2 regions of the Clostridium pasteurianum DSM 525 genome follow, and region 1 is predicted to be linked to the other one. Evidence: predicted binding sites of a transcription regulator. Region 1 holds the regulator's gene; the other holds the start of a gene.
What was found. The regulator HrcA, encoded in region 1, represses chaperone genes, less so after heat shock. The targets are predictions, from matches to a motif close to TGTTAGCACTCNNNNNNNNNGAGTGCTAACA.
Positions count from the first base shown of each region.

Region 2: the regulator HrcA is predicted to act here: its motif matches at 1,589-1,619, upstream of CLPA_RS13865 (co-chaperone GroES).

Region 1 covers NZ_CP009268.1:2,482,634-2,487,836, reverse strand. The annotation lists gene lepA (translation elongation factor 4) at 1-1,376, shown strand, start outside; gene hemW (radical SAM family heme chaperone HemW) at 1,521-2,639, shown strand; gene hrcA (heat-inducible transcriptional repressor HrcA) at 2,868-3,911, shown strand; gene grpE (nucleotide exchange factor GrpE) at 3,923-4,573, shown strand; gene dnaK (molecular chaperone DnaK) at 4,690-5,203, shown strand, end outside.
Region 2 covers NZ_CP009268.1:3,055,537-3,060,739, forward strand. The annotation lists gene groL (chaperonin GroEL) at 1-1,207, opposite strand, end outside; gene CLPA_RS13865 (co-chaperone GroES) at 1,254-1,541, opposite strand; gene CLPA_RS13870 (TIGR01906 family membrane protein) at 1,913-2,581, shown strand; gene CLPA_RS13875 (DNA-3-methyladenine glycosylase family protein) at 2,664-3,542, opposite strand; gene CLPA_RS13880 (C-GCAxxG-C-C family (seleno)protein) at 3,584-3,997, opposite strand; gene gltA (NADPH-dependent glutamate synthase) at 4,401-5,203, opposite strand, start outside.

The sequences.
Region 1 (5,203 bases):
GACCAGATGAGATAAAACAGGAAATAGAAGATGTAATTGGAATAGAGGCATCAGATGCACCTCTTATTTCAGCTAAAACAGGGTTGAATGTGGAAGATGTTTTAGAAGCTGTAATAGATAAGATACCAGCTCCCGACGGAGATGAAGATGCACCATTAAAAGCTCTTATATTTGATTCCTATTATGACAGTTATAAAGGTGTGGTAAGCTATATTAGAGTTAAAGACGGTATTGTAAAAGCTGGAACCAAAATAAAACTTATGGCTACAGGGAAGCAGTATGAAGTTACAGAGGTGGGGGTTTTTGTACCTAATTTTTATCCTATAAAAGAACTTAGGGCAGGAGATGTTGGATATGTAACAGCTTCAATTAAGAATGTAAGAGATGCAAGAGTAGGAGACACAATGACTGAGATTGGAAAGGGTGCCGTAGAGCCATTACCTGGTTATAGACCAGCTATACCTATGGTATATAGTGGTATTTATCCTGTGGATGGAGCTAAATATGGTGAACTTAAAGAAGCATTGGAAAAACTTCAAGTAAATGATGCGGCTTTAAATTTTGAACCAGAAACTTCTATAGCCTTGGGATTTGGTTTTAGATGCGGTTTTCTTGGACTCCTCCATATGGAAATAATTCAAGAAAGAATAGAAAGAGAATTTAATCTTGATATTATAACTACGGCTCCATCAGTAATATATAAAGTTACAAAGACAGATGATACTATTTTAGAGATAACAAATCCAACAAATTTACCAGAGACTTCTGAGATAAAATTTATGGAAGAGCCTATAGTTAAGGCTTCCATAATTACTCCATCTGATTATGTTGGAGCTATTATGGAACTTTGCCAGGATAGAAGAGGAACTTTTATAGATATGCAGTATATAGAAACTACAAGAGTTATGCTAAACTATAAAATGCCTTTAAATGAAATTATATACGATTTTTTTGATGTATTAAAATCAAAGAGTAGAGGATATGCATCTTTTGATTATGAACTTGATGGATACACTCAAACTAAATTGGTAAAATTGGATATAATGCTAAATGGAGATGTGGTAGATGCTCTTTCAATGATTGTACCAGAAGAGAGAGCTTACAATAGGGGAAGAAGTATAGCTGAAAAGTTAAAGGAAATAATACCAAGGCAGATGTTTGAAATACCTATACAAGCAGCAGTAGGAGCAAAGATTATTGCAAGGGAGACAGTAAAGGCACTTAGAAAGGACGTACTTGCTAAATGTTATGGTGGAGATATAAGCAGAAAGAAAAAGCTTCTTGAAAAACAAAAAGAAGGTAAAAAGAGAATGAGACAGGTGGGAAGTGTGGAAGTTCCTCAAGAAGCATTTATGTCTATACTAAAAGTAGACTGATATTATTAAAAGAAAATGAGAGTATCAATGAATCTTACTTAGTTGGAGTTTGTACTCCAATTAAGTTTAGATGAATTATATAAAATTAGCTATTAAGTTAAGTTGATATTAATTAAAAAATGAAATTACAATGGAGTAGATAATATGGAAAAAACCGCCTTATACATTCATATACCTTTCTGTAAACAAAAATGTTTATATTGTGATTTTCCTTCTTTCGCCAATAATGAAAATTTAATGGAACAGTATATTATAGCATTGAATATAGAAATAAAAAAAGTTGCAGATAAAAAAATATCAACAATTTTTATAGGTGGGGGAACTCCCACCTATTTAAATTTACAATGTTTAAAAAATTTAAAAGAAATTTTAAAAAATTTAAATTTATCTAAACAAGTAGAATTTACAATAGAAGGGAATCCTGGAACATTTACAAAAGAGAAACTTAAAGTTTTAAAAGATATGGGAGTAAATAGACTCAGTATAGGTCTTCAGTCAGTACAGGACAGTTTACTAAAAACTTTAGGAAGAATACATAATTATAATGATTTCTTAAATAGTTATAATATGTCTAGAAGTATGGGTTTTAATAATATAAATATAGATTTGATGTTTGGTCTTCCTGGACAGAATGTTGAAATGTGGAAACATTCTTTAGAAGTTATAGTTGATTTAAATCCGGAACATTTATCTTGCTATAGTCTTATATTAGAAAAGGGCACTCCTTTTTTTAATAAATATGATGAAATGGATTTACCAGATGAGGATGTTGTAAGTGAAATGTATTCTATTACAAAAGAGTTTTTAAGTAAAAATGGATATTTTCAATACGAAATTTCTAATTTTTCAAAGAAGGGTTTAGAATGTAAACATAATCTTACCTATTGGAATTTACAAAATTATATTGGAATAGGTTCGGGAGCACATTCATATTATGATGGAATAAGGTATAGAAATGAATCTAATGTAAAAAAATATATACAATTGATTAAAGAAGATAATACTGCAGTAGTAGAAAATTATACTAATACATTAGAAGATGAAATGGAGGAATTCATATTCCTTGGACTTAGAAAAATTAAAGGGATTTCTATAGAAGAATTTAAAAATAGATTTAGAAAGGATATATTTTCTATTTACAGCGATGTTATAGAAAAGTATCAATCTCTGCATATGCTAATTGTTGAAGAAGATAGAATGTATTTTTCACCAAGAGGAATGGAAATATCAAATTATATACTGAGTGATTTTATTAATATATAATTTGATGAATATAATTTATACGAACATGTATACTATTATTTAGATATAAATATGATATGGCAATATATCTAGTAATTTTAAGAATTAAGGAGTTAAATTTTATAAATGCTTAAATTTAATCTCAATTAATTATAATAAAAAACTTGACAAAAAAATTATCCAGTGATATTTTAAAAACATAGTGATTAGCACTCAACACGGACGAGTGCTAATAAAGAGGTGATAATTATGGATGGGATTGATGGTAGAAAACTAAAGATACTCAGTGCAATAATAAATGATTATATAAATACAGCAGAGCCAGTAGGTTCAAGAACTATAGCCAAGAAATATGACTTAGGTATAAGTTCTGCTACTATAAGAAATGAAATGGCAGATCTTGAGGATATGGGATATATAGAACAGCTTCATAGTTCCTCAGGGAGAAAACCGTCAGATAAAGGTTATAGATTTTATGTTGATCAAATTATGCAGGTTTCAAAATTATCACCACAAGAAGAGTATATGATAAAGAGTCAGCTTATTGATTTTGCATTATTTGAAGTTGATAGACTCATACGTCAAGCCACTGTTTTACTATCAGAGCTTACAAAATTAATAAGTGTTGTCAAAACTCCATCTGTGGAAGAAAGCAGAATAAAGTCAATACAACTTATAGGTATAGATAATTTCAGTATTGTATCAGTTATTGTAACTGACAGTGGTCTTATAAAGAACAATATTATAAAAGTTAAAAATCCACTGGATAATAAAGTACTAAATAAGATAAATAATTTATTAAATTTAAGACTTAGAGATTTAAGTATAAATATGATAAATCTTGAAGTTATAAATAATCTTAAAAGGGATCTTTATGGTTATGAAGATATATTTGATGCAATTATTCCACATCTATATGACAGCTTAAATAGTAAAAGTAATAATTCAGAAGTGTATTTTGAAGGAATTACAAATATATTGGATTATCCTGAATTTAAGGATATAGAAAGAGCTAGAGAGATTTTATCTTTTGTAGATGATGTCAGTAATATAAAAAATATTTTAGATAATAAATCTAAAATATCTATACGTATTGGTCATGAAAATTATATTCCAGGTGTAAGAGATTGCAGTATTATATCTGCAGTTTACAGCTTAGGGGAAAGACAACTTGGCTCAATAGGTGTAATAGGCCCAACCAGAATTCCTTATTCAAAGGTTGTTTCTATATTAACAAAGGTAACAAAAGAATTGAACAAAAACATTAATAAGATTTATTTTGATGATGATTAGAGGTGAAGTGAATGTCTGATATTAATAATATTGACAAAGAGACTAATGAAAACTTGAAGAATGAAGAGGTAAATGAAACTTTGAAAGATAAGCAGAATGCTGATTCATCTGAAATCCTTGAAGATGAGCAAAAACTTGAAGATGAAGAATTTGAAGAGTTACAAGAAGATGCCTCATCTAAAGATAAGGAGCTTGAAGAAATGAAGATATTGAACAGTAAGCTTAAGGATGAAAATGAAAAGTTAAAAAATGAATTGGACACAGTTAAAGAAAGACTTCTAAGAACTGTAGCTGAATATGAAAACTACAGAAACAGGACAGCTAAGGAAAAAGAGGGAATATATTCAGATGCTTGTGCTGATGTACTAAAAGATATATTACCAGCTCTTGATAATATGGAAAGGGCTTCTTCTATTGATGGTAGTGTGGAAGATTTAAAAAAGGGAATTGAAATGACAGTGAGACAGTTTAAGGATTCTCTTACAAAGCTTGGAGTAGAAGAAATAGATTCCAGCGGGGAATTTGACCCAAATGTACACAATGCAGTTATGCATATAGAAGATGAAAGCCTTGGAGAAAACAGTATAGCTGAAGTACTTCAAAAAGGATATAAAAAGGCAGATAAAGTTATAAGATACAGTATGGTTAAAGTCGCAAATTAAGATAGTTTAAAATAAATAGCACATAAGTCATTTATTTTAAATATGTCTATAAATAGAAATATTACTTAATTTAAAATAGAATAAATTTTTAAATGAAAACTAGGAGGTTTTACATTATGTCAAAGGTAATAGGTATTGACTTAGGAACAACAAACTCATGTGTTGCAGTTATGGAGGGAGGAGATCCTGTTGTTATAGCAAATGCAGAAGGGGCAAGAACTACTCCATCTGTAGTATCATTTCAAAAAGATGGTGAAAGACTAGTTGGTCAGGTTGCAAAAAGACAGGCAATTACAAATCCTGATAAGACAATAATATCCATAAAGAGACACATGGGTACTGGTTATAAGGTTAATATAGATGGAAAAGAACATACACCACAGGAAATTTCAGCTTTCATACTTCAAAAGTTAAAAGCAGATGCTGAAGCTTATTTAGGTGAAACAGTTACTCAGGCAGTTATAACTGTACCAGCATATTTTAATGACAGTCAAAGACAGGCAACAAAAGATGCTGGAAAAATAGCTGGCCTCGAAGTATTGAGAATAATAAATGAGCCTACAGCAGCTTCTCTTGCATATGGTCTTGATAAAATGGATACAAATCAAAAGATATTTGTTTATGACCTTG
Region 2 (5,203 bases), 570 kb from region 1:
CTTTTGTTGCTGCAAGTGCATCTTCTATTCTAAGCTTTCTTTCCTTAAGTTCTGTTTCAGTAGCAGCTCCTACTTTTACTACTGCAACTCCTCCTGCAAGTTTTGCAAGTCTTTCTTTTAATTTTTCAGTATCAAAATCTGAAGTTGAATCTTCAATTTGAGTTTTTATTTGAGCAACTCTGTCTTTAATTTCTTCTTTGCTACCTCTGCCATTTACAATTGTAGTGTTTTCTTTTGTAACTTTAACGCTTTCAGCTCTTCCAAGCTCATCTAAAGTTACATCTTTAAGATCTTTTCCAAGTTCATCTGATATAACTTCTCCACCAGTTAAAATAGCTATATCTTTAAGCATATCTTTTCTTCTATCTCCGAAACCAGGAGCTTTAACACCTATGCATGTAAATGTACCTCTTAATTTATTTACAACAAGTGTTGTAAGAGCTTCTCCTTCGATATCTTCAGCTATGATTAAAAGCTTCTTTCCCTGTTGAACTATTTGTTCTAATAGTGGAAGTATTTCCTGTATGTTTGAAATTTTCTTATCTGTTATAAGTACATATGGATCATCAAGAGCTGCTTCCATCTTTTCTGTATCAGTTACCATGTAAGCACTTAAATATCCTCTATCAAATTGCATACCTTCAACTATGTCTAATTCTGTTCCCATAGATTTTGATTCTTCTACAGTGATAACTCCTTCGTTACCAACCTTTTCCATAGCATCTGCTATAAGTTTTCCAATATTTGGATCACTGGCTGAAATAGCTGCAACTCTAGCTATGTCTTCTTTTCCATTTATAGGTTTTGAAAGTTCCTTTAGATTTTTAATAGTTTCTTCAACAGCTTTATTTATACCTGTTCTTATAAGCATTGGATTAGCACCTGCTGTAACATTTTTTAATCCTTCTCTTATTATAGCCTGTGCTAATAGTGTAGCTGTTGTAGTACCATCTCCTGCTACGTCATTAGTTTTTGTAGCAACTTCTTTTACAAGTTGAGCTCCCATGTTTTCATATGGATCTTCTAATTCTATTTCTCTTGCAATACTTACACCATCATTAGTTATAAGTGGTGATCCAAATTTTTTATCTAAAACTACGTTTCTGCCTTTTGGTCCAAGTGTTACCTTAACTGTATTCGCAAGTTTGTCTACACCTGCCTGCATAGATCTTCTGCCTTCTTCACCTAATAATATGCTTTTAGCCATATAAATCCCTCCAAACAATATTAAAATCTAATTTCTATCTTAATGATTAATCTTCAACTATTCCAAGTATGTCATCTTGTTTTACAATTAAATATTCTTCTCCATCAAGCTTAACTTCATTTCCACTATATTTTGAGAAAAATACTTTGTCATCAGCTTTCAATTCCATTTTAACTTCTTTTCCATCTACATACCCACCAGGTCCTACTGCTACAACCTGTGCAATTTCTGGCTTTTCTTTAGCAGATCCTGGCAAAACAATTCCGCTCTTTGTTGTTGCTTCTGCTTCTAATCTTTTAATAACAACTCTGTCTCCAAGTGGTCTAATTTTCATCTTTAAACCCTCCTCAATTTATTAAAAAATATATTATTATTTTTACCTGTTAGCACTCATTACACTTGAGTGCTAATACAATTATTATAATAATTAATAGCATTTATATAAGCAAATTTCATGTTAGCACTAATACAGGTAATATAGTCAATTATATTTAATTATCTCTTACTATATCCATATTTTACTTAATTACTCCTATTTTCTTTATATGTCTATAGTTCAAATATAAAAGTATAAAAATCCTTTATTTTCATGTAATTTTAACAAATATTTTAATAAATCTATATTAAAAATACATATAAACAATTATAATTATAATTGTAAACAAAATAAGTTCTTTATTAATTAATACATAGTAGGAGATAAATATGTCTAATAAAAAAATTTTTATACTTCAATTAGTTATGTCAATAATTATATTTCTAGCTACAATTGCATTTTTTACTAAAATAGTTTCTAATTTTAAGTCGCTTTATTATTATGATATAGTAAACTTAGACATAGAAAAAAGTTCTGGCATAGACGTCAGCACTATTAAAACTAACTATAATTATTTAATTGACTTTTTGAACCAATCCAATCCATCAGACTTTATTCTTCCAACACTTGACTCATCAGTTAACGGAAAAACACATTTTTTTGAAGTACATAGGATTTTCTCAAATTTAAATTATTTTCTGTACTTTTCTATAATATTTATTATTATTTCTGTTATTATAAGCATAAAAAATAAGATATATTTATATTTGAAAGTATCAGGTATAAGTTTAATGGTTTTTCCGTTAATACTAGCCCCTATTCTCATGACAGGTTTTACAGATTATTTTGATAGCTTTCATAAAATATTATTCAGAAATGATTTTTGGTTATTTGATCCTAGCGCAGATCCTGTAATTTTAATTCTTCCTGAATCATTTTTTATGCACTGTCTTATATTAATAGTATTTTTATCAATGCTATTTGGATTTATACTATATGTGATATATAGATTTTTACATAGAAAATCAAAGTTTAAAAATACATTAAAGTATATATAAAAAAATCTATTAATTTAAGCAAATAACAAAATCTAGGAATATTTAATAAACATCCCTAGATTTTGTTACTTTTTAATATCCTCTAAACAGTTATATTATTTTCGCGAGCATAGTAGAACAAATACTGTTGAGCAAATCCTGACAGCATTCCAAATTTATTTCTTCCAAAATCTCTTATTTTTTTTAATGAAACATCCGGAGCTACATAAAAATGCATCATAGCTCTTTTAACCCATACATCTACAGGGAATGCAGAATATTTCTGCATTGAAAACAACATTATGCAATCAGCTACTTTAGGACCTACTCCCATGAACTTCTGCAGCTCAATGTGACACTGATTATCATCACAGCTATATATTTTTTCTAAAATATTATTACTTTCATAAACTCTTTCACAGGTATCCTTTATATACTTTGCCCTGAAACCTGTTCCACATTCTTCAAAGTCTTCTATTGTCTTATCCTGTAAATCTTCTACTTTTGGAAAAGTATAATAGGTTTCACCTTTATATTGTATTTTCTTTCCCCATTTTTTACTTATAGCTTTTATAGCCCTTTTTATCATAGGTATCCTATTATTTGCAGAAATAATAAAAGATATAAGTATTTCAAAAGGCTCTTGCTTTAAAATTCTTATGCCACTTCCAAAATTTACTGATTTCTTAAGAAGAGGATCTTTACTCAGCTCCTCTTTAATTTCATTATAATCTCTTTCAAGATCAAAATACTTTATCCATATATCATTAAATTCTTTTTCTGTAGTATTATGTATTATTAAATCATTACCTTTTCTTTCCACTTCAATTACTCTATCAAAAGCAACTCCAGTAAAAGTACCTTCTTTTGTCTTATTCCATCTAAAACATTGTCCACATTCAAATACATGATCTAATTCAAAGTTTCTGATCTCTCTAATTATTACATAATCCTCATTACTTTCAATGCTTTTAAAATCCATAGTATATCCTCTTTTCAGTAAAAATATAATCTGAATATTTATTAAATATTTTTTACTCTGTATTCTTCTATTAATTGCTCCAAAATTTCAGCAGCAGTATATACCATTTTACTACAACGTTCTTCATAATTTGCAAATTTTTCTTTAAGTTCTATACAATTTTTTTCATGAAAAACACTTTGAAATCTATTAAAAAACTCCATAGATAATTCCTTTATTTTAGAGCTTTCGTGAGCCTTATCTCTAACAAAAATAATACCAAGCACAGCTAAAGCTCCTGTTATAGCACCACATACGCTACCTATTGCCATTCCACCACCAAAAGCTGCCATGGATTTTAGTGTATTTTTATCTAAATTAAGATTATAATTTTCATTTGCTGCATAAATTATTGTTTCCGCACAATTTAAATTATATTCTTTATCATAATATTTTTTAACATAATCAATCAACAAATTAACACCTTATTTCTCTATGTATACCATATAAAAATCAATATAGCATAAATTATATTATTAATTATAGATATCCAATTTCATAATTGAAGCAAGTTCTTAATTCAGGTGGGGATTCTTTTACCCCATCTGAATTTTAGAACTGCGAATGCATGGCTTACTTGGCGTTGAACTCCCACTTTAGGAAAAGCAGAGAGCCCAAATTTTAATTTGGTGCGAGGGCTGTACAGAGTGCGAGGGAGACTTACGCCAAGTTAGTCAGGTTAAATATTGATAAACATGAATAAGCTGAATAGCTTTATTTAAAAAACTTAAAATTTGTATTTTAAATTGGATATCTATGATACAAAATATTTCAGTAAAAACACTTAAGAAATAAATTCAATTTACTAGTAATATATAATTATTTACTTAAATCCTCATGAATAGCTTTGGCTGCCTTTTTTCCTGCACTCATTGCTAATATTACAGTAGCTGGACCAGTTACCACATCTCCACCAGCATAAATTCTTTCTCTTGAGGTACGCCCAGTTTCTTCATCAATTATTATACGATTTTTCTTATCATGTTCAAGGCCTTCTGTAGTATCATTAATTAACGGATCAGCACCTGATCCTATAGCCATAATTACCATATCTACATCTAAAATGAACTCTGAGTTTTCAACTGCTGCAGGTCTTCTTCTACCAGATTCATCTGGTTCTCCCAGCTCCATTTTAACACATTTTATACCTTTTACCCATCCATTAGAATCTCCTAAAATTCCAACTGGATTAGTTAAAAGATGAAATTTAATGCCTTCCTTTTTAGCATATTTTACTTCTTCTGCTCTTGAAGGCAGTTCCTCTTCTGATCTTCTATATATGAGATGAGATTCTGCCCCAAGTCTTAAAGCGGCCCTTACAGCATCCATAGCTACATTTCCTCCACCTACTACAGCTACTTTCTTTCCTATTACAGTAGGTGTCATATAATCTTCTCTATAATCTTTCATAAGATTATTTTTAGTTAAGAACTCATTTGCAGCAAGTACTCCATTAAGATTTTCACCAGGTATCCACATAAAGTTTGGAACTGCTGCTCCAGTTCCAATAAATACAGCTTCAAAACCTTCTTCTTTTAAAAGTTCGTCTATAGTTATAGTTCTTCCTATAATAACATTTGTTTCTATTTTAACTCCCAATTTTTTAAGATTATCTATTTCTG